One region of the Staphylococcus sp. HMSC071G07 genome, then DNA from elsewhere that is predicted to be linked to it. Evidence: predicted binding sites of a transcription regulator. Region 1 holds the regulator's gene; each other region holds the start of a gene.
What was found. Region 1 encodes Rex, which represses fermentation and respiration genes when NADH is low (regulators of the CRP and FNR family bind a similar motif). Its sites were predicted from a motif close to TTGTGAAATATTTCACAA; they were not measured.

Region 1 (7,990 bases):
ACGATAGTTGTCTTGTGCAGCGAGATAGGCAAGCACTGAGTCCGAAGCTGCGACACGTTCAGTAGTATTCGTCCCTTTAAAGATTTCATCAATAAAGCAGTAGTTGAAGTGGTCACTTGGTAAATTGAACAAGCGACGGACGGATTTAATTTCTGCCATAAAGTAACTGTCACCTGACATCACATCATCCTGGTTAGCCATTGACGTGTAAATGTGACCCGGTTTGTAGACGAAACGTTCCGCGAGTGCGGTGTTCGTATACTGAGCCAGAATCAAATTGATGGCTACAGCTTTCATAAAGGTAGATTTACCTGATGCATTTGAACCTGTCAGTAAAATGTGCTGCTGAATATTAAGATCATTTGGCACGGCATCCGGCAGTAACGGATGAATAATACCATTGAAATCAATAGTTGGTTGGTCTGTAGTTTCTGGTTTAACTTGCGTATCCAACGTTTCACGCCATAGTGCGATGGAATAATGATTGTCCATCATACCGATATAGTCATAACAAGCCAACACTTCTTCTTCGTGTTCTTTGAAACTTTGTTGAATCAAGTGGAAGAGCACATAGTCAAGATTAAACATGCTCTTGATAACATTTGATAGCATAGCCGCTTCATCTGCACCACTGGCAGAACCTACAATACCACTGAGGTAACGTGCCGTTTTAAAATGACCAAAGTTAACATCTAAATGTGGCGCTTCGTCATGTAAAGAAATGGCGCGGGCGCGTTTTAACACATTGGACGTATAATACATGGAATTGAGCTCGTCTTCGAAACTCTTCTTTAACTTACTAGAAAGAAAGACGTTGTAAATCAATGCGGCAATTGCGATAAATCCTCCCAATGGAACTGAAAATGGGATAACGATGAGTCCAATAAATGGAAAGATAGGACTCAGCATATGTAACGTCTGACGAGGAATAGTTTGAATTTCGTCAGGATATTTCGGGTAAACGGATTTACCGATTTGTGCCAGTTTCAGAGAAACAAATTCTCGAAAACTGCGATGTTTCTTGAATGTTTCAATCAGTTGTTCGTCTTCAATGGCGTACATTCCACGTAACGTGGCAAACAGTCGCATTTCGCCAATTGCGGAGAAGTTAAAGTTGAGTTGTTGGAACAATTCATCCAAATCTAAGTCTGACCACGTCTTATTATCAATGTATTGACTTTCTTGGTGTGGATCTTGCTTAAGATGTTTGAGGTAGAGATGATCGTACAGATGATTAGGTCGAATAAATGATTCGAGAGGTGCTTTGCGGTTCCAAAGCGTTTGAATAGCGTTCTTAAGATTCAATGTCTCAATCGCTTTAATCGTCATTTGGGCAACGATCGCAAGTATGATCAATGCGATGAGAATCGCGAGATAAATCCACAATAATGCGGACACGATAAACATTCCTTTCTGTTTCTTGATTATAATCGATAGTTAAAGTATGACAAAGATAAATTACAAATACAATCAAGTTTCCAATAAAGAAACGAGACGCGAATTCTAAGAAATGTCAATAGGGAACGTGCGTACTTATCAACACAAAGTGCACAACTTGTGGATAACTTATGTATGAAATTGTGTATGAGGGTGAGTAAGTTATGGATAAAAATGAGGAGATAGTTACATATTACTTGTGGATAATTGGGATAACTTTGTGGATATGTATCATTAAAGGGTTTTGGGTGTGTATAAGTAATAGTGGAAAATGTAAAAAAAAGAAGCTGAGACAGTGCATAATTTTACTATCTCAGCTTTCTTCTATGTGACAATTAATCCAATTTTTCTTGTAATTCTTCCCAATTGATCATCGCTTCTTCTAACGTGTGTTCGATTTGTGATTTTTGTTCGGCTATTTCAGCTGCTTTTTCAGGATCACTAAAAATATCGGGTTGGGTAAGTTGTTCATCTAAAAGTTCAATTTCCGTCTCACATTTGGTAATCGTCTCTTCATACTCATTAATTTGGCGTTCGATTTGACGTTGCTCTTTGCGACGCTGTTTCTGATCTTGATAAGTATTAGAAGTAGCGGCAGTCTCTTGCGGTTCTGACGATGCTGAACCTTGCTTACGATGTTCAGCCAACGCTTCCTTCTCTTCTAACTTTTCAACATAGTATTGATAGTCCCCAAGATAGAGCGAACCGCCTGACGTGTCTAGATCGAAGACCTTATTCGCGAGTTGATCGATAAAGTAACGGTCGTGGGAGACGAAGATAATCGTTCCTTCGAAACCACTTAACGCTTGTTCCAACATTTCCTTAGAATCGATATCTAAATGGTTCGTCGGCTCGTCTAAGATAAGAACGTTATTTCGTTCAAGCATTAAGAGCGCAAGTTGAAGACGCGCTTTCTCGCCACCAGACAAGTCGTTGATAACTTTCTTAACTTCTTCTTGTACAAAGAGGAAACGGCCAAGTACCGCACGAATATCTTTCTCTGGCATAGTAGGGTATTGATCCCACACGTAATCAAGAATCGTCTTATTCGATTTAAACTCAGCTTGTTTTTGATCGTAGTAACCGATGCGAAGATTAGCGCCAGTCGTAATTTCTCCGCCTAGTGCTCGTTGTTGATTAGCAATTGTCTTGATGAGCGTTGACTTACCAATTCCGTTCGGTCCAATAACTGCAATGTGATCGCCTTTAAAGACCTCTAAATTAATCGGTTGAGTAATCGGTTGTTGATTATAACCAATTTCAAGCGAACGTATATGAAAGACATCGTTACCCGTATTGCGATCAAAGTCGAATTGAATGTTAGCACTCCGCGCATCGAGCATCGGCTTATCGATTTTTTCAATCTTTTCAAGGGTTTTGCGACGACTTTTAGCCATACCACTCGTAGAAGCTCTGGCAATATTCTTATCTACAAAGTCTTCTAAGCGTTTAATCTCTGCTTGTTGTGCTTCATATTCTTGCATGCGCTTTTCGTAATATTTGTCACGTTGTTCGATAAATTGTTTGTAATTGCCATGATAGTGACGCACTTCACCTAGTGAGACGTCGTAGATTTGTTTAACAATTTTATCTAAAAAGTAACGGTCATGACTGATAATAACGATGGCGCCATTAAAGAAATTAAGATATTGTTCGAGCCACTCCGTCGTCTCCATGTCCAAATGGTTGGTCGGCTCGTCAAGAAGGAGCAAATCAGGTTCGCTCAGCAACATTTGCGCAAGAGAGAGTCGCGTCTTCTGACCACCGCTAAAGTCGTTGATAGGGCGGTCGAAATCTGTCTCCGTAAAGGACAAACCGTGTAGCACAGTCTTGATCTTGCTCTGATATTGGTAGCCTTCACGCTGCTCAAAGTCGTTAGAGAGTTTCTCGTAAGTCGCAATATGTTCTTGATACTCTGAACTTTCGTAGTCGTCTGCGTGTTGAGCGAGCCACTCTGTTTCTTCACGCATACGTTCTTCTAATGAAATGATGTATTCAAACGGTTGCGACATGGCTTCGAAGACCGTCTGTTCTGTATCGAGCGTCATTTGTTGGGTGAGGTAACCAAGTTTCAAGTCTTTCACTTTGGAAATGTGACCTGAGTCATAGTCCTCTACGCCAGCAATTATCTTCATTAATGTGGACTTACCGGCGCCGTTTCGTCCAACGATACCGATGCGCTCGCCGCTTTTTACTTCGAAATTGACATCATTGAAGATGTCTTCGCCGTCGAATGATTTAGTAATATGGTTGAGTTGTAATAGAATCATTCTGCTTTGCACCTCACTCACTTTCATATTCTACATTATTAAGGTTTTGGATAAAATAAGAGTTGTTTATTTTCATAAAGTATTAAGGTATAATATTTTTTAGATTGAGGGTAAAATAGAAAAAATAACACGTTTTCACTTTGACGATTTTCCCTTGCTTAGAGGATCACACTCAACTAATTTTTGTCGCTTGTATAGCTCCAAAAATGGATTTTCGTTGTGATCTTAATCTCTCAAGCGTGTCAAATCGTCTTGGGAAAACGAAATCCAAATTGACTCTTACTAAGGGCAAAGAAATAATTATATCTTCTTTGCTTATTATTTAATTCTATTTACCATTCATAAAGATAAAAATAGTAGTAATAGTAAAGTGTTAAAGTGTAAGTGTTTCAAAATATGTAACTTATACTTGTACATCTCTATTACTATAACCATTAATTTTTATCTAAGAGTAATAGTTCTATTAATAGAAGACTCATATTGAGGAGGAAGCCCAAATGGCTATTCATAGCGATAAGATTCCTCGCGCTACTTTAAAGCGTTTACCTTTATATTATAGATTCGTCAATACCTTGAAAGCAAAGGGAATTGATCGAGTTAATTCTAAGACCATTAGCGAGGGTCTAAATATAGATTCAGCAACGATACGTCGTGATTTTTCCTACTTTGGAGAGTTAGGCAAGAAAGGCTATGGTTATAACATCGATAGTTTGTTAAACTTTTTTAAAAATGAAATTAACGAGAACCAAGATATTAAGATTGCTCTCGTCGGTGTCGGTAACCTCGGTAAAGCCTTACTCACGTACAACTTCTCTATCCATGATGAAATGACGATTACTGAGGCGTTTGATATCCGAGATGAGATTATCGGCAAACAAATCGGTAGTGTTGCTGTAAAACATATGGATCAACTGCAAGAGACTTTGGCGCATGAAGCGATAGATGTGGTGATTCTGACGACACCTGAATCTGCAGCTCAGCATGTCGCCAATCAATTGGTGGAAGCAGGGGTCAAGGGAATTCTGAATTTCTCACCTGCACGTATTGAGACTCCAGAATCTGTGCAAGTTCATCAAATTGATTTAGGTATCGAATTGCAGTCACTACTATTCTTTATGAAGAATTATCAAAGTTAAGATTAAAGCTAGTGAGAATGGGATAATGATTACTACATTCTGTTATTATCCTATTTTTATTAGCTCTAAAAATAAATGTCACATTTTTCGTAATACGATTGAAAGGGGTATGTATAACAATGGTCTTCTGCACCAATTGCGGCCATAAAAACTCAGAAAATCAAAAGTTCTGTGTAAATTGTGGCGCACCACTCAGAAATGCAAATGTTTCTCAACAAACATCACAAAATCAAGATAAGGAACAAACACAATCACAACAACATGATTCTCAACACACATCTACACAGCAACAACATCATCAAGGCGGCAACCAAGGTCGTGCGCATCAAGCTACACAGTCTTCGGCTTCTCAATCTTATGGCGCACATCAACAAACACGTCAAACACCACATACATATCAACAAGAGCCAGACAAACGAGGCGGCTCTAAAGTGTGGATTGTGATTTCAACAATCATCTTCTTAGCGATTCTTGCAGCGCTCATCTTTGGTGCCTATAAACTTTATGATCACTATACGAACAAATCAGACGATCACAAGCAGTCACAACATGCATCTAAGAAAGACTCAAACAAATCGAAGTCTAGTGATTCTGATGATAGTTCTAGCGATAAGGATAAAAAGGACGACCCAGCAGATAATCCGACAGACCCTGATGCAGCAAAAGTAGACGTATTCAGTGATCACTTTGATAAAAACTATATGAAAGCACCATCTAAACAAGGCTACAACGGTATTAATAATGGTATGTCGAGAGAGCAAGTTGAGAAGAAACTTGGCCATCCTGAAGGTGAAGTCGATGGACGCGACCACGTCTTCAAGCAGTATCATGATCTAGCCGTTTACTACAATGATGACGATGAAGTTGAACAAGTTGCGATTGCGCCTCACGGTGTCAGCAAGAGTGAGTACATCGATGTGTATAGTGAACCTGACGATTACGAAGGTGACGACCTCGTATATGACTCAGATACGACAAATAACTTTAGTGTGGTCGTAACTGTTGACGGTGGTTCAGTGAAGACAATTGAGAATATTGACCAACTAGATCGTTAATTTAAGAACTTTGACGATGTAGCTAGGGTTAAAAGGCTCATGTCACCAGCACAAATGAACATATATTTTATTCAAAGAGCGGAACTCATTAAGGTTCCGCTCTTTTGTTATGCGCTGAAGCAAGCTTGTCACTCGTTTTGATAGTATACATCTTCACTTTTATCTCAAACACGAAATATATCAAAAATAATGTTAGACAGAAGTCTTGAAATAGTAATATTATAGTATTATTATTGTTATTAATCATATTAGTTTTATCGGGAATAGGGAGTGAAGTTATGAACTGGTTGATCTTAACAGGGATTATCGTCGGTATACTACTCGGGTTTATTATGCAGCGTACGAGATTCTGTCTCGCTGGTGGATTCCGTGACATGTATGTCCAGAAGAACAACAAGATGTTCTACGCGTTATTAATTGCCATTGCAGTTCAAAGTATTGGGCTATTTACATTATCTGCATTTGGCGTCGTGAAAGTACCTCACGAATCTTATCCACTCATTGGCACAATCATTGGTTCATTTATCTTTGGTATCGGTATCGTTCTCGCAGGTGGCTGTGCAACTGGAACTTGGTATCGTGCAGGTGAAGGTCTCATCGGAAGTTGGGTCGCACTCGTCGCTTACGGTTTCACTTCAGCAGTGACGAAATTCGGTATTCTTCAACCTGTGATGGGACGCGTCAATCAGCCTACACAATACCGTACAAGTATGGCCGATACGACAGGTATTCCAAACTGGGTCTGGGTTATTGCGTTGACATTAATCACACTATTCTTTGTGGTAAAAACACTACGCAAACCAAAACCTAAAATTGCAGTACCGAAATTAAAACAAAAATACACAGGTCTTAGACATCTCTTATTCGAAAAACGCTATCACCCATTTGTAGCTGCGATCGGTGTCGGTTTAGTGGCCTTACTTGCATGGCCTTTAAGTGAAATGACAGGGCGTATGCACGGGCTAGGTATTACGACACCTTCAGCAAACATCTCACAATTTTTAGTGACAGGTGATCTTAAACTTATCGACTGGGGCGTAATGCTCGTCTTAGGTATCTTTATCGGTTCTTATATCGCCGCACGTGGTTCTCGCGAATTCAAATGGCGTTTACCAGACAAGAAGACAATTCGCAATAGCGTAATCGGCGGTGTATGCATGGGCTTCGGTGCTTCAGTAGCTGGCGGTTGCTCAATCGGTAATGGTCTTGTAGAAACAGCGATGTTCTCATGGAAAGGCTGGGTTGCACTCGCATCAATGATCCTCGGAACTTGGTTTATGAGTTATTTCATGTTTGTTAAACCAATGAAACAAGTGAAGAAAGCGACTCAATCACAATTAGCACAAGTTAAAACTCATCAAACACAAACGACTTAATATATAGGAGGTATAAGTATGGTACATGAATTAGGTACAGTAGGTATGGTCTGCCCATTCCCACTCATCGAAGCACAGAAGAAGATGGAAACGTTAGATTCTGGAGATGAATTGAAGATCGATTTCGACTGCACACAAGCCACTGAAGCAATTCCAAACTGGGCAGCAGAACAAGGTTATCCAGTAACAAATTACGAACAACTTGATGACGCTTCATGGACGATTACAGTTCAGAAAGCTTAATAAATATAAGTGATGCCGCTTCTTTCGTGATGATTGAAGCGGCATTTTACTGTAAAAATGAGAATGATTTTAAAAGTCTATAATTTATTCTAATCGTGGATAAATTATTTTTCTTCAAACTATAACTTTAACCTCTATTATATTATCCAGTCGTTCCTTCCCACAGTTGAACTGGAAAGATATGTTCTTGATTAGTAGACTTATTTTGGATTCTTTGTTCTAATATCTCTATTGCTTTATCTGCAATTTGGCTTATAGGTTGTATAATCGTAGTTAAATAAGGATGCATATATCTCATTAGTTGAGTACCATCATAACCTATTAACTTTAAATCTTCAGGAATACGTTTACCTAATTGTTGAGCAATATGATAAATTTGAATCGCATCAGTATCATTTGAGGCAAAGATACCATCAACATTTGGATGATCTTGAAAAATGCGAGAAAATATTTCTGATTTCTCTTCATAGCTA
Region 2 (7,990 bases), on a different contig from region 1:
TTCCACGGTTTCATCACAAATTTACCTCAGTGAAAGGCGTTGGCTATACTGATGTAAGACATTACGTATTCCACTATTCTTAACACTCACCTCAATCTTTCAGGTCAAAGGTCAAACACTTTTCTAAATGGTAAAAGTCAATTGAAACCTGTCGTTATGCATCTCTTGTCTATTAGTCAAAAAAAGTTAAATTTTGATGTTGACTTTCTTTGACCTTTGATATACAATGTAGTTGTAACGTTAAAGGAGAGGTGATGATCACTCATGGAACAAACTAGAAGACGTCATTTACCAACAGATTTCATTCAAGGTTTATTCCCTAGAACAATTAAATCTGATGTTCACGAAACAGAAGACAATTATATCGTTACAGCTGAATTACCAGGTATTAATAAAGAAGATATAGATATTGATTACGAAGATAACGTACTAACAATTATTGCATCTCAAGAGGATGACAGTAATGACGAAACACATTATCACGTGAAAGAACGTCATATCACAGATATGAATCGTCAATTTATCTTTAAAAATATTGATAGTAAAGAAATTAAAGCACAATTTATCAACGGCTTATTGAAAGTGACTCTACCAAAACAACAAACTAAAACCGAAATTACGATAGATTAATTTGAAGGAAATCGAAATTGAGAAAGCAAAATTGAGAAAGCAAAAAATGAGTTAGAAACATTGGAAATAATAGATATACAAATTTCCTCAAAACTGACCTGATTAAATATTTAAAGGAGAGATAATTATGGGCTTTGAAATGAAACCATTTTTCAATATGGAACCAAGTGATTTATTTAAAGATGTAGGACGTCAATTCTTTGATCAGTTCCCTAGCGCAGGTGGTATTACTACAGACATCAAGGAATTAGACGACAGTTATGTAGTAGAAGCAGAACTTCCAGGTATGAAGAAAGAAAATATTAGTTTAAACTTTGAAAATAACGTGCTTACAATCGAAGGTAAACAAACAGAAGAAAATAATGAAGAAGACGACAATGGTCGTGTTATTCATCGCGAACGCAGCGTTAGAGATGTGAAACGTCAATTCTCCTTCAACAATATTCAAGAAGATGCCATCAAAGCATCTTATGACAATGGTATGTTGAACGTGACACTCCCTAAACGTTCTAAAGAAGATAACTCTAATTCTAACATTCAAATTGACTAATCAGAAACAGACGTATATAGGTTAATCCTCCCCCCCTCCTGATAGTGATTCCTTGTTCATCATGAACGTCTGTCCGTCGAATAAATAATAAAAATAATAATACGAAGCCACACCAAAACAGCGAATGGTGTGGCTTTTTCATGTTTAATAAACTTTAAATAACCTTATTGTACGCGTACGGAAGTTCGTTCCCTTTTACTCAAATGTAACATCGTCACGAGAGCGATAATCGCGAAGATTGCTAACAAGATAAATGCAAAGTGTGAACTACCTGTCACAGATACTACGAGAGAGATCACAAGTGGTGGGAAGAAACCACCGAGACCCCCCATCATTGAGACGATACCGTTCGCAGTACCTGCTTCTTTACTAAAGTAATGTGGTACGAGTTTAAAGACTAAACCGTTACCAATACCGGCACACACACTGATGAGTAAACAACCGACTGTGAACATCAAGATATTATTGGATAATCCAAGAATAATACCACCAATCGTGATACACACGAAGTCGATGATTAACATATGTACCGCATTGAGTTTGTCTCCTAGAATTCCACCTAACGGACGGAGTAATGTGGCTAAAGCGATAAAGATACCTGAGCGAATCCCTGCATCCACACTTTCGATATGGAAATGTGATACAAGATAGTTTGGAAGGAAGACACCAAATGCAACGAATGATCCGAAAGTAATAAAATACCAGAAACTTAAATAATATAATCTTAAATCACCCATCAATTTACGTGTCTGTTCCATTAAAGGTACATGTACTTTACGTTCTTGTGAGTCACCAAAGAAGAACATGAGAATCGCAAAGAGTGCAAGTAGGATGAGATAAAGTCGAACTGTAGATTGCCATCCTATTACACCTGCAATTGGTGGTGCTAAGAAGGATGAAATCGCCGTACCGATATTACCCATTCCGTAAATACCATTCGCAAGTCCCACTCGCTCCTTAGGGAAATATTTAGGAATAGATGTTACACCTACTGAGAACGTCGCACCTGCTATACCTAGGAAGAAACCAGATGTCATCAGCATTCCTACACTTTGTGCTTGGCTCAAGAAGAAAATTGGGAAGAGTAGGATAATAAAGCTAATAAAGAAGATCCATTTCGCACCTACTTTATTTGTTAAATAGCCAAAGGGTACGCGTAAGATCGAACCGAGAATGACTGGAATTGCGATAACAATCGACAGCTGACTACCTGTAATCGCAACATCTTTAGAAATAAATGGCATAATTGGAGAGATAATACTCCACACCATAAATCCAACGATTAAGCTTAAAGTCTGTAAGCCTAACTGGAAATTCCCATTTTGTTTGTTCATCATTATTCACCTGCATTTAACATAATTAATAACGAATCAGTACTTTGAGTACGTGAATAGGAGGTCATTTCTATATTTCTTAACCAAAGTACCGATTTCACTTCTAGTTTAGTAACTTTGTGAAAAAATGAACATAGGGACTCTCCCTTAATACATTAAGGAAAGTCCCTATACTACTCACTGTGGTTAAATGCCAGGTGCAACTCGTGTTGAATAAAGTAATATTTTCCTGTTGAGAACAAAGATGCGAACTTTGAAATGCTGAATCACTTCGATCAAGAATGCTTCAATCGTCACTATGGATACAATCGTACTTTCATTACTATTGCACATTTCCTCCACACTAAAAATCCCCCTCAAATAACATCAACTTCAGTCATTTGAGAGGAATTAACAATGAGCTGCCTAAAAGCTCACAAGTTTCTTCTTAATGGCATACTCTACCAATTCTGGTTTCGTTTTTAAATTGAGTTTCTGCATAATATGTGTCTTATGCACTTCTACCGTTTTTACAGATACGAACAGTTTCTCGGCAATCTCCTTATTGCCGTAACCTTTCGCAACTAACGGTAGCACTTCTAGTTCTCTTTTAGAAAGAATCTTAAACGGATCGTTTGTCGGTGCATCGTCATTCTTAGAGTTATTGACAAATTCGTTGACCAACGACGTCGTCATCTTCATATCAATATATGTCTCACCGTTATAAACGGTGCGCACAGCTAAGATGAGCTGATCATCTGGCGCATTTTTCAAAATATAACCCTTTGCGCCATTGCGTAACACGTGAAATAAATACTCTTCGTCGTCATACATCGTTAATATCAAGATCTTAGTGTCAGGAAAGCTTTCACTAATCTTACTCGTTGCGATAAGTCCTGATTCACCAGGTGGCATGCTTAAGTCCATAATCAAGACATCTGGTTTATGTGTCATCACTTTCTGATACGCTTCCACCCCGTCTGCAGCAGTAGCTACGACTTCCATATCATCTTGATAATTGAGGATCATAGAGAAGCCTGTGCGTACGACAGCATGATCATCCGCTATTATTATCTTCACATTAACTACTCCCTTTATATTGCATTAGATTGGAACTTCAAGTGTCACGATGGTACCTCTACCAAGTTGTGTGTCAATCATTACTTCTGCATCGATTAACTCTGCTCGTTCATTCATCCCGTAAAGCCCAAGTCCTGTGCCTTGAGGTTGATGGCTTTTATCAAATCCTTTACCATGGTCAACCACTTCAGCAATCAGCTTCTGACCTACTTCATGTAACGTCACATTAATCTTGGAAACATCTGCATATTTAATCGCGTTAAACACCGCTTCTTGCACAACGCGATACACGACAGTCTCGATAGTATTGTTATAACGTTTCGCATTCAGATTCGTCTCGTAGTCAATATAGACACCGTAATTGGCTTCTGCCTGTTTAAAATACGTCTTAAATGCTGCATCTAAGCCTAAATCATCGAGTGAAGAAGGACGAAGTTCAACTGAAAGATGACGGATATCATCGATGAGCTGTGACATCAATCCTTCAATCCGCTCAGCACTCGACGTTAATTCTTCCATCGATTGCTGATATTTCAACAAACGCAATTCAACATCGACATTAAGCATCTCTTGAACCACACTATCATGGAGTTCACGAGAAATACGCTTACGCTCATTCTCTTGAGCTGCAATCGTCTTCTTCATCATCGTACGTTGATAGACTTTCTCTTTGCGTACGATTTCTTGTGAGACGTTCTGTAACGTGAACGCGCTAATCTCATTCTCCTCGTCAATCATTTCATAACTTGCTGTAAAGGGTTCAAATTGATCTTCTGTGGTTCTGAGATAGACTTGGAATGTCGCATCTTCAATGTCCTCTTCTTTCAGAAAACATTGTTCACAAGTATGCAAATCATAATCTTCCGTATAGGTACTACAATGATTGCAAAGCGTTTGTGTGATTTGACTATAGTTGTTATCAGGTGAAATAACCTCTTTTGCTGCTGGATTCATATCAATTACTTTGCCATATTTATCTATAAATATAATCTTCTCACTCGTGTGTTGATAATAGTCCTGTAACAAATTCTGCTTAGTCAATTGCTCTTCCCCCAACATCATATCACCTATATTCCTTCAGTAAATTCCCCAAGTTTCCCGCTAATATCTATCTGATCCGCATGAACAGGAATGGGCTTGTGGTCGCGTTGGCCCAAGAGTAGGACACCTTTCACGTTGTGCCCAGACCAAAGTGGAATGGCGAGTGTCGCCGTTAAAGCTTCACTTAAGATAATGGGATACTTCAATCTCTCATTCATGGACAAAGCTTGATCCACGTCTTCGATAACTTGACGTTTACCCGTCTTCATCACATTGCCAGCAAGACCGTTCCCTTTACGCAAGACGATAAGTTTATAGCGATCATTGAGATTGCCATCTACATATTGCCACTTGATGGGCGAATGATATTGATCACTTTCATACATCGCTATACTCGCGAAATCAAATTGATATTCAGTTCTGATATGTTCTAACGCTGCTTGATAATTAAATGGTTGACGATTTAATGTAGATTTCAAACGCGCTCCTCCGTTCAGACTTTATGTTTACGATAAATAATATAGCTTCGGCTCACATACGTAATCGGTACACTCCACACGTGTACAAGTCGTGTAAATGGCCAGAGAGCAAAGATGAGAAAGGCTAGAATAATATGCATTTTAAAAGCTAATGGGACTGTCGTCATCAAGCTTGCATCAGGTGTTAAAGTAAAGAGTCCTCTAAACCAAATCGCGATCGTTTGACGATAATCAAAATCTGGTGTTGTCGCATTGGTTACGAGTGTAGCATAACACCCTAATATCACAATACATAAGAGCATAAAGTTAACGATAATATCTGATGCAGTGCTTAACTTGCGCACGTTTGTACGTGTGACACGACGAAATGTCAACATGAGCATTCCAATTAATGTCATTATACCAAAAATACTACCGATGTAGACAGCACCAATGTGATAGATATGATTATTTACACCGATGCCTGATAGCCACGATGCCGGGATAACAAGTCCGACAAAGTGACCACCAGCCACTGGGATGACACCTAAGTGGAAGAGTAAACTTCCCCATTTGAGTTGTTTCTTCTCGATAAATTCACTCGATTTCGCTGTCCATGAATATTGGTCATATTTAAATCTAGCAGCATGGCCAATCACGAAGATTGCCATGCATAGATAAGGGAGGATGACCCAAATAAGTTGATTGAGCATCTTAAACCACCTCTGTCGTTGGTTGTAGACAAGATTTCAAGACCTCTCTCAAAGCTTGTACTACATATTGATATGGATTGTCTTCAGATCTGAGTTGCTGCAACATTGCGTAGGAACCATCTTCAATGACCATGATGACAAATTCAATATTGCCTAATGCACGTTCATCTTCGTTCCAGTTTGCAAGATAGAGAAACTCTAACATGAGTGGTAAGTAGTCAGAGAGTTCGTTCGCTTCCATCTGCAACCCAAACATTTCATATAGAACCTTTAACTTCGCCAACATTTGACCGCGTTCCTTTTGCGTATCAAATTTGTTATACGTCATGTACAATGGCGCTTTTTTATTAAAATCAAAGGTATCTGAATAAAGTTGTTTAAATTCAAGTAATGTGAGCTGATGTACCTCTTCACGAAACTTTACTAAGTCTGGATAAGCTAAGTTATCTATGTCGACTACATCTTTAAACGTCTTCGGATGCAATGTCAGTTTCTCAGGAAATTCTAATTGCTTAGCTAAATAACCTATCGTCTCTTGATAGCGTACAAAGTTAGGGATGTTAATCACGGAAGATCCCTCCATAGAAGTTCTCGTTATAGATTTCTTGTCCAGTCTTCGTAGGATCAGTAGCTACTGGTACACCACAGCCTTCACAGTTTGAGCCGAAGTACTCGCCACCGTAGCCTTGACTACCTTGCGCTCTATACGTATCCATGTAAGCTTCTTTATGTGAAGTTGGGATGACGAAACGATCTTCATATTTCGCGATTGCTAACAGACGATACATTTGTTCAACTTGAATTTCGCTTAAACCTACGCGATCAAGACGATCTAAATCTACAGGTTTATTTGTCGCTTTCGCACGCATATGACTACGCATCATCGCCATCTTCTGCAATGCTTTCTTCACGGGTTCAGTATCGCCAGCTGTAAAGAGGCTCGCTAAATATTGAATTGGTAAACGCATCTCTTCAATCGCTGGGAAGATCATATCTGGGTTACGTTTCGCCTCTTGCGCACGTTGTCCTTCGAAGTAACTCATGATCGGACTTAATGGTGGGCAGTACCAAACCATTGGCATCGTACGATATTCTGGATGAAGTGGGAACGCAATCTTATACTCAATCGCTAATTTATAGATTGGTGAATTCTGAGCCGCTTCAATCCACTCCATGTTCACACCATCTGCTTGTGCTTGCTCAATCACATCTTCGTCATATGGGTTAAGGAACAATTCAAGTTGTTTCTCATAAAGTTCTTTCTCATCCTTAACTGATGCCATTTCTTCCACACGGTCAGCATCGTATAGAAGCACGCCTAAATAACGCATACGACCTGTACATGTTTCAGAACATACGGTTGGAATACCGTTCTCAATACGAGGGAAACAGAACGTACATTTTTCCGCCTTATTCGTTTTCCAGTTAAAATAAACCTTTTTGTACGGACAACCTGTCATACAGTAACGCCATCCACGACACGCGTCTTGGTCGACGAGCACGATACCGTCTTCGTCCCTTTTATACATCGCACCTGATGGACAAGAAGCCACACAGCTTGGGTTTAAACAGTGTTCACAAAGACGAGGTAAATACATCATGAACGTTTGGTCGAATTTGAATTTGATATCTTCTTCAATACGTTGAATGTTAGGGTCTTCTGGACCTGTGATGTGGCCACCAGCTAAGTCGTCTTCCCAGTTAGGTCCCCATACGAGATCAAGTTTGTTACCTGTGATCACTGAATGCGCAGTCGCTACTGGGAGGTGTTGACCTTCTTTAGCTGTAGTGAGGTGACCATAGTTATATGTCCATGGTTCGTAGTAGTCTTGAATGATCGGCATATCAGGGTTGTAGAAGATCTTACCTAATGCGATCTTTGCCCATTTATTACCTGAGCGTAGTTCAAGCTTACCTTTCTTGTTTAAATACCAACCGCCTTTGTAAACGGATTGGTCTTCCCATCGTTTCGGATAACCTACGCCGGGTTTCGTTTCGACGTTGTTAAACCACATATATTCAGCACCTGGTCGATTGGTCCACGTACTCTTACAAGTGACACTACATGTGTGACACCCAATACATTTATCTAAATTTAATACCATTGCGACTTGAGCTTTAATCTTCAAGCCAATCAACCTCCTTCAACTTACGCACGGCAACATAGACGTCTCTTTGGTTTCCTATAGGGCCATAATAGTTAAA
Region 3 (7,990 bases), on a different contig from region 1:
AACCCGTAAATAGCCAAAAATCTCTCTCCCATTTATAGAGAATGGCTATAAGTACGGGTATGAGCCCTACAATAAAGAGCAGTATATATGAAATGCCAAATAAAAAATCACTTTCTAAAACTGAAGGAATACACATATATGCAACATATAAGAAATTAAAAGGAAAGCCAAATAGAATCATTAAAATAAAACGTCTCATGGCCAATCCCACCCTCTCTCTAATATAAATGAACCAATTTCTGTGTCTATCATAATAGTAAATATAATAATCACAAGCATGACAAAAGGTAAGAATACGAATGCGAATACTCTACCTGCATCATTTTCTATTTGATGCGTTTTATAGAATATAAAATGAATGATTAAATACATAATCATGAATAGAATTGCGATCAAATAATGACCTGACATATTACTCCCTCCTCTTAATGATTGGTAGCTCTAATGTTATATATCTGACCAAACAGTTTGAATTAACGTTTGTAGCAGTGAAAACACATTCACAAAATAATATATTAAAATCAATACAATAATTATAAATGTATTCAATATTTATAATTAAAGGATATATTATTTATATCATAATTATAGATACTTATACACCCTAATATTTATATTTAGTTCAAAAGCAATAAAAAAGACTTGTGTCCTAATCATCTAGGAACAAGCCTTTAAAATTACCTACTTAACCTCAGCACAACTTTGGAGGACGTTCAGTAAAAATTTGATACTCTAGTTTCTTTCGATTTCATACTTTTTTAACCCCAAATCTATCACTTTAATTCTTTTTCTCATCTTCAGACGCTATACCTAAATTCCTTAAACGCTCATTTAGACTTGGATGAGAGGATAAGGCGCCTCGTTTTTTATTGTTAATGGGTTCTAATTTGGCTAATTGCTGAAATGCATTGTTAATATCCTTTTTACCAACGAATTTAAATCCGTAAGCATCGCATTTCAACTCGATGTGTCTTTTATACTTAAACGCCCCCGCTAAACCTGAAAGATAGACAATAACGAATAGCACAACGAAAGTAATGATAGCTATAACGTTATTTGGTAATGAGAAAATATCTAATAATATTGAAACAATAAGTGGTACTAGTGCAATCGCACACAGAGAAGCGATCTGTATTTTAAACGGATCATTATCTCTGATATGACTATACTCATGCATAATAAAGAATCGTAACTCTTTATCTGATAGTTGGTTAAGAATACGGTTATCGATAATTATCGCAGATTTTCTTTTCTTCAGAGCGAACAAATTAGCTTTTAATGGTACATCCGCAGATATTATTTTGATATCTTTATCCTTTAATTCAGGCACAGTTCTTTGAATAAATTCATTACTTACCTTTTTCTTATTCGAGAAAATGATGTCTATATGTGGTTTTACAAATGCATAGACAAATAGACCGAAAGCAAATATAAAGATGCATCTCATTTGCGCATCGTTAATAAAAGATAAATGAATGATATCGAATTTAACTAGAGCAATAATAATTAACAGTATTAACGAAACAATTCTCATTAATCACAAAATCCCTTTATTAAAGTATTGAAGATTAACTTAGGAATCGCCTTCTATCACAGTTCATTCTATACATTCCTATTTCAACCTTATTTCTCTTCAGCCATCTTTTTATAGAAATATTGCGCCACGACAATATCTACAATCGCGAGTCCTACTGATTTAAAGACAGTGACTTCATCATCATTGTCACGTCCTGTAAGTTCGCCACTGACAATACGGCCGAGTTCTCCGTAAAGCGCATCTTCATCAAATTTGCCAGCTTTCATCGCTTCAATAAAGTCGCCTGTCTCTTCTAACGCAGCATTTTTAGACTCTACAGCCACTTTATGAGCGTGAGCTAAGACGTCGCTTGGAAGTTCTTGCATATCTGGCTTGAACGAACCTACCGCATTTAAATGAACGCCGGCATCTAATTTGCCTTCAAATACCGGTTTAGGTGAATTCGTTGCTGTGACTACGACGTCAGCGCCTTTCATCGCGTCATTCACATCTTCAAACACTTCTGTGTCGAGGCGATCGAAACGTTCTTTCATTTCATCCGCAAAGCGCACGGCTTTCTCGTATGTACGGTTGAAGAATTGGATACATTTGATATCACGTACTGCAAGCACCGCTTCAATCAATCCTTCTGCTTGCTCGCCTGTACCAATGACGCATAACGTGTCAGCATCTTCGCGCGCCATGTACTGCGTTGCGACACCTGAGATTGCGCCCGTTCTGATTTTAGTTAAAAATGCCCCGTCGAGTACAGCGAGTGTTTCACCAGTTTCATGATCTGTTAACATTACAGAACCCTCAATTGTTTGCTTACCACGTTGTGGATTGCCCGGTACGAAACTGACAATCTTCACACCTGTTGCCTGTAATTCATCACAAATTGCTGGCATGACTAAATAACGGTTCTCATCATTGAAAGGTAATGTGTAACGAAGTGGCGTCTCAGTCTTTCCTTCTGAGTAGGCCTGTAACGCTTGTCCTGTCACCTTTACGACTTCTTTCATATCCATAACGTCACGTTGGTCCTTGGCACTAATATATCTCATCGATTTCGCTTCCTTTCTTCTTAAATTCTATGTATGAGCACTTTTAGCTCTTAGTATGGGTAAAATTAATGTTCATTGGAACTTCGTCTTTTAAAGCACCTACAAAGCCCACATGTTCACTACTTCACTTACTGATATCCTACCCTGAAACAGAAGTGATTTAACTCATCTCTATGATAACAAATTGATATAAATTAAGCTGAAGTATGACTGTAATCACACTCCAGCTCGCTATTGTATTCATAATCATTTTTTAAACGTATGTCTTCCTATTATAATGTGCGCTCAACCCTTTTACACAAAGCACCTTACTGTTGATGATAAAGTTCGTACATTCTCAATATCAATCGGAGCATTTTATCAATATAAGCCTCATCTAATACTTCAGGCTTAATAATCAAATTGAAATAGATCGGCGAGAAAATTAAATCTATAAACAAATCTTCATCGTCTATCGTCGTATATGTCTCGATAATATCCTTGAGCACGCTACGTTTCTCACTAAAGTAAGCCTCCATGAAACGCATCTTGGCCTCTTTATGATACTGATTGATCAAGATTTCCATCACTGCAATGCCTAAATTGGATTTATAGATGTGCATGACGTGAATGAGAAACTGATACAAGTCGTCGTACAAACTCACAGGATGGGGTTTGTAGGTCTCGGTCTGCTCGAGAAACATATCGATGATGATAAAGGATTTGTCAGACCAACGTCGATAAATCGTCGTCTTCGATACACCGGACTGATTCGCAATTTGATCAACGGTCATATCATGATAATGTTGTTTACTTAAAATATCGTCTATTGCGTTAAATACTTTCTGATTAACCGTGGGATCTTTGGGTCTCCCTGCCATGTGCGCCACCTCTTCTATGTGCTATCAACTCGACTAGCTCAAACACAATCATTGCAGTGACAAACCATGCGATAAATCCGACGATGATGCTCAATAACCACATGCCTGTGTAAGTCAACATGATCCATGTCACTAATATATTGGCTAGTACACCTATCATACCAAAGACTGCGCCACGACTCACGTGCATCGCTACTTTGTCACCGAATTCGTATCCAGAAAGATACATCGATACGAGATAAACTGCGGGGAACGTTGCGAAGATACCTCCAAACTCTCTCCAAGGTATGACCATAGATATAATGTAACTTAAGGCTACTGCTGCGCCGCCGAGTACAAATTTAATGACGAGTGATTTCACTGACATTCGCTCTCCTTACATTAAATGTTTGATTCCGAAAAATGCACAAGATAATACGAGCCAGAACAAGACTGCAAACACGGTTCCGCGTTGGAAGCCTTTATTCTTTATATAATAGGCAGTCACAAATACCGTAACGATACATGCGACAATACCTAGAATCGCTCCTGAACTTAAGTGAATCGACATGTTGACGAGCGTTTGTCCTCGATGGTCAATCGCAAGCGCAATCACTGCTGCAAGATAAACTGCCGGCATTGTTGCGATGATGCCGCCGATCTTACCTCCGACTTTCTTCGCGAGCACTGATGCAGCCGCTACGGCAAGCCCACCTATTAGAAATCTCAAGATTAAACTAACGAGTGATATGCCAAACATCTTACATCCTTCTTCCTTCTATTATAAAACGATACGTTTCGTTCACTAATTATCATAACGCCGTCACGGTAGGATGTAAATAGTTAATTTAATGTAAGGGCTTTCTTGAGGAAAGAAGCCAGAAATCTATACTTGTGTTGTCTTTCTCCCTAGAATTCATAAAAATTAAAACCCTTATGAATCCAAATCTCTACTGCGCTTTTTAAATTATTTTACAAGAGTTGATGGACGATTATCGAGTTAATTAATGAGAAGGGAACAATGTGGATCATGAGGAATGACAAAGTCCGCGTTGTAGAGGCAGTACCGCGAAAACAACGACTCCTTCTTGTCCTGCCACCAAAAAAGAACCTAATGACAAGCCTCAGCTCGCATTAGGTTCTCCAACTTCACATCATCTTATGCAATTTCAATAATAAAGCGACGCACCTCAGTACCGTCTTCCATCACGCTCGGCTCGATTTCTTCGCCACCGTTCTTCTCGATGACTTTCGCCGATGATGTATTCGACTTCTCGCAAGTCACCAACGCCTCTTTCACATCGATACGTGATAGATAATCTAGCGCTTTCTTCAGGATCTTGCTTCCATAGCCTTGACCACGATAACTGCGACGTACGCCATAGCCAACATGACCGCCCACTTTCTTCAATTTGTGGTTTAAGTCATGACGAATATTTGCCGCACCGATGATCGTTCCTTCAACGATGAGGAAGTATGTTGTATTATCGATACTTTCGTCATGCGACTTATTCGCTTCGAGTGACTTCACAAGGTCTTCGAAGTCATCGTATTTCACGATGTCCGTCACACGTGGGACAACGAGTTCGTCATTATCGATCCACTCTTTAATATATTCACAATAACGTTCTTCATCCGCCATGGTTAATTCTCTAAATTCAGCCATGTTGACACCCCTCTTTCTGCTAAGTCGTTATGAAATTTTTATTTTCATACAGCTCATTAATTCTAACGAACTCATCTTAAGACTTTCTAAGGTAAAATGCAACCCCTTTAAGTTAGTTGATGAGCAAAAAGTATCTCATGGTGATATAAGCAATACTGCGCATCCAAGTATTTTCCATAACCATCGCAAAAAATGACCAAATAAAAATATCGTTATAGGCAAACTATATAATGAATTAATATTGTGAAAAAGGGTATATTTACTAATGAGAACAAATTAATTTGCTATGTAATATACAAGAAAGATAGTCCACCTTACGATTCAACTCCAGAAAAGACAGAAATGAATGGAGGTCGTTTACGATGAATAGCAATAATTCAAAAATCATGTTTGTATTCTTTGGTATATTAGCATGGCTATCAACAATGTTTTTATTTATTCTACCTACTTTAACGCCTTATCAAAAACATATTGAGAGTCAAAATGGTATTTCAGAAGGATGGCTGGTAGTACTTCTAATTATTATCACCTTAGCCTACCTAGCAATTATAGGATTAGACTTAATTAATTCTTTCGCAACACAAGTATTTCAATTCGTCTTACTGGTACTCGTTGTCGTTTGTGCCTTACCGTTTATCACGGCATTTATCATTATTTCATTTATTATCGATATCAGTATTATGGAAATCTTTATTCCTATCCTTCTCGTTATCTTAACGATATTATTACACATTATTTGGGTCGTTATTCCATTTATGCAAAGTAAAGCGTTAAGAGAAGCAAGAGAGAAGATGAAACACTAAATCAAAGTACAACAAATCCCCCGCTCGCTACAGATGGCGAACGGGGGATGATTCATGTCTTTGACATTTGATAATTATTTAATAATACCGATGTCTTTTCCGATTTTTTCATAAGCAGCTAATGCTTTGTCTAACATTTCTTTCGTATGCGCTGCAGTAGGCATGTTACGTACACGTCCTGTACCGTGTGGCACTGTTGGGAAGACGATGGATTTCACGTAGATACCTTCATCTTTAAGACGTTTACTGAATTCTTGTGTATCTTTTTCATCACCAATAATAACTGGTGTAATTGGTGTTTCTGATTCACCAGTGTCGAAACCAAGTTTTTGTAAGCCTTCTTTAAGGTATTTAGCGTTATCCCAAAGTTTATCGTGTAGCTCTGTTGATGCCATAAGTTTTTTAACTGCAGCAGTAACTGCTTTCGTATCTCCAGGTGCAAGTGAAGTTGAGAATAAGAATGGACGAGATTGTGCTTTCAACCAATCGATGAGTTGTTGGCTACCTGCAACATAACCGCCGACAACACCGATCGCTTTAGATAATGTACCGATTTGGAAGTCGATCTTATCTTGTAAGCCGAAATGTTTCACTGTACCAGCGCCGTTGCCCATAACACCTGAACCGTGCGCATCGTCAACGTAAGTGAGTAGACCGTATTCTTCAGCGATTTCAACGATTTCTGGTAACTTCGCAACGTCACCGTCCATGCTGAATACGCCATCAGTGATGTACATCACTTTGTTGTACTCGCCTGATTCAACCGCTTCTTTCGCTTTCTTTCTTAAATCGTCCATATCAGAGTGGTTCACGCGGATAATCTTCGCTTTAGATAAGCGGCAACCATCGATGATTGAAGCGTGGTTTAACTCATCTGATAGAATAGCATCGTTTTTATTCATTACTGCAGAAATTGCAGCCATATTACAGTTGAAACCTGATTGGTATGCGATTGCTGCTTCTGTACCTTTGAATTCAGCAAGTGTTTCTTCAAGTTCGTCGTGGATGTCGAGTGTACCGTTGATTGAACGTACCGCCCCAGCACCAACACCGCGGTTATCAATCGCTTCTTTAGCTGCAGCTTTCAAGTCTTCGTCTGTAGCTAAGCCTAAGTAGTTATTTGAAGATAGGTTGATATATTTCTTACCGTCGATTTGAATTTCAGGACCGTTTGCCCCTTCAATCGTATCAACCTCGTTGTATAAGCCGTTCTCCTTCAAGTAATTGAGATTTTCATCTAAGAAATCGTGTAGTGATTGTACCACTCATAGTCCTCCTTTGTTATGTGTAACAAACCATGAAAGTCAAGGCGCGAGATGATTCAACTCGCTGACCTTTCGTATGTTATACATGATATTAAATCTAACCTCATCTTTATCATACCCTATTTTATATTGAGTGAAAAGCGAATACGGTCATTTCAGAAAGCGCTTTTATCATGATAGCCTCGGTCTATTTTACAGGTAATACTATCACGTTTAAAAGGCGGAGTCAGACCTTACTGCAGAGGCGCAAATCGTGTTATAATGAGGTGAAATTAAGTAAGGAGAAGGATAAACATGACAGATTGGTTCAAACTTGCACGCGACTACGAAGCGACGATGATACAAACGCGACGCTACTTGCATCAATATCCAGAGTTATCATTTGAAGAATATCACACACACGATTATATCTTGAGTAAGCTGCATGATTTGTCATGTGAAGTACAACAGCCTGTGGGTCGCAATGGTATCGTAGCGACGTTCAGAGGGCATGGTGATGGTCCGACGATTGCTTTGCGCGCTGATTTCGATGCGTTACCTATTGAAGAAGCGAGAGAGTCACATTACCAGTCTCGCAACAGCGGTGTGAGTCACGCGTGTGGTCACGATGGTCATACGGCTATTCTGCTCTCGCTAGCTGAGATTCTAGAGGCCCATAGAGACCAACTTAATGGTAATGTCGTGCTTATCTTCCAACATGGCGAAGAACTCATGCCAGGTGGTGCTCAAGAAATGACTGAAGCTGGTTGTCTTGAGGGCATTGACCGTATTTATGGTAATCATTTGTGGTCTGGCTATCCTACAGGTACTATCTATTCTCGCTCTGGTGCGATGATG

Region 2: a site for Rex is predicted at 2,632-2,649, ahead of HMPREF2802_RS09135 (nitrate/nitrite transporter). Genes of this name have one in related genera too.
Region 3: a site for Rex is predicted at 4,380-4,397, ahead of HMPREF2802_RS07555 (DUF3147 family protein). Genes of this name have one in related genera too.

What each region holds. Positions count from the first base shown of each region.
Region 1 is NZ_KV804774.1:15,815-23,804, forward strand. It holds gene HMPREF2802_RS07865 (MutS-related protein) at 1-1,407, opposite strand, end outside; gene HMPREF2802_RS07870 (ABC-F family ATP-binding cassette domain-containing protein) at 1,773-3,707, opposite strand; gene HMPREF2802_RS07875 (redox-sensing transcriptional repressor Rex) at 4,205-4,843, shown strand; gene HMPREF2802_RS07880 (zinc ribbon domain-containing protein) at 4,963-5,898, shown strand; gene HMPREF2802_RS07885 (YeeE/YedE family protein) at 6,177-7,274, shown strand; gene HMPREF2802_RS07890 (sulfurtransferase TusA family protein) at 7,293-7,517, shown strand; gene HMPREF2802_RS07895 (LacI family DNA-binding transcriptional regulator) at 7,660-7,990, opposite strand, start outside.
Region 2 is NZ_KV804783.1:67,773-75,762, reverse strand. It holds gene HMPREF2802_RS09145 (Hsp20/alpha crystallin family protein) at 265-630, shown strand; gene HMPREF2802_RS09140 (Hsp20/alpha crystallin family protein) at 758-1,180, shown strand; gene HMPREF2802_RS09135 (nitrate/nitrite transporter) at 1,345-2,514, opposite strand; gene nreC (nitrate respiration regulation response regulator NreC) at 2,920-3,573, opposite strand; gene HMPREF2802_RS09125 (sensor histidine kinase) at 3,598-4,632, opposite strand; gene nreA (nitrate respiration regulation accessory nitrate sensor NreA) at 4,641-5,093, opposite strand; gene narI (respiratory nitrate reductase subunit gamma) at 5,108-5,785, opposite strand; gene narJ (nitrate reductase molybdenum cofactor assembly chaperone) at 5,787-6,353, opposite strand; gene narH (nitrate reductase subunit beta) at 6,346-7,914, opposite strand; gene HMPREF2802_RS09100 (nitrate reductase subunit alpha) at 7,904-7,990, opposite strand, start outside.
Region 3 is NZ_KV804768.1:650,365-658,354, forward strand. It holds gene HMPREF2802_RS07525 (hypothetical protein) at 1-199, opposite strand, end outside; gene HMPREF2802_RS07530 (hypothetical protein) at 196-411, opposite strand; gene HMPREF2802_RS07535 (M48 family metallopeptidase) at 779-1,534, opposite strand; gene HMPREF2802_RS07540 (ornithine cyclodeaminase family protein) at 1,624-2,580, opposite strand; gene HMPREF2802_RS07545 (TetR/AcrR family transcriptional regulator) at 2,889-3,440, opposite strand; gene HMPREF2802_RS07550 (DUF3147 family protein) at 3,409-3,801, opposite strand; gene HMPREF2802_RS07555 (DUF3147 family protein) at 3,817-4,179, opposite strand; gene HMPREF2802_RS07560 (GNAT family N-acetyltransferase) at 4,579-5,085, opposite strand; gene HMPREF2802_RS07565 (hypothetical protein) at 5,448-5,888, shown strand; gene HMPREF2802_RS07570 (glycine C-acetyltransferase) at 5,963-7,153, opposite strand; gene HMPREF2802_RS07575 (amidohydrolase) at 7,448-7,990, shown strand, end outside.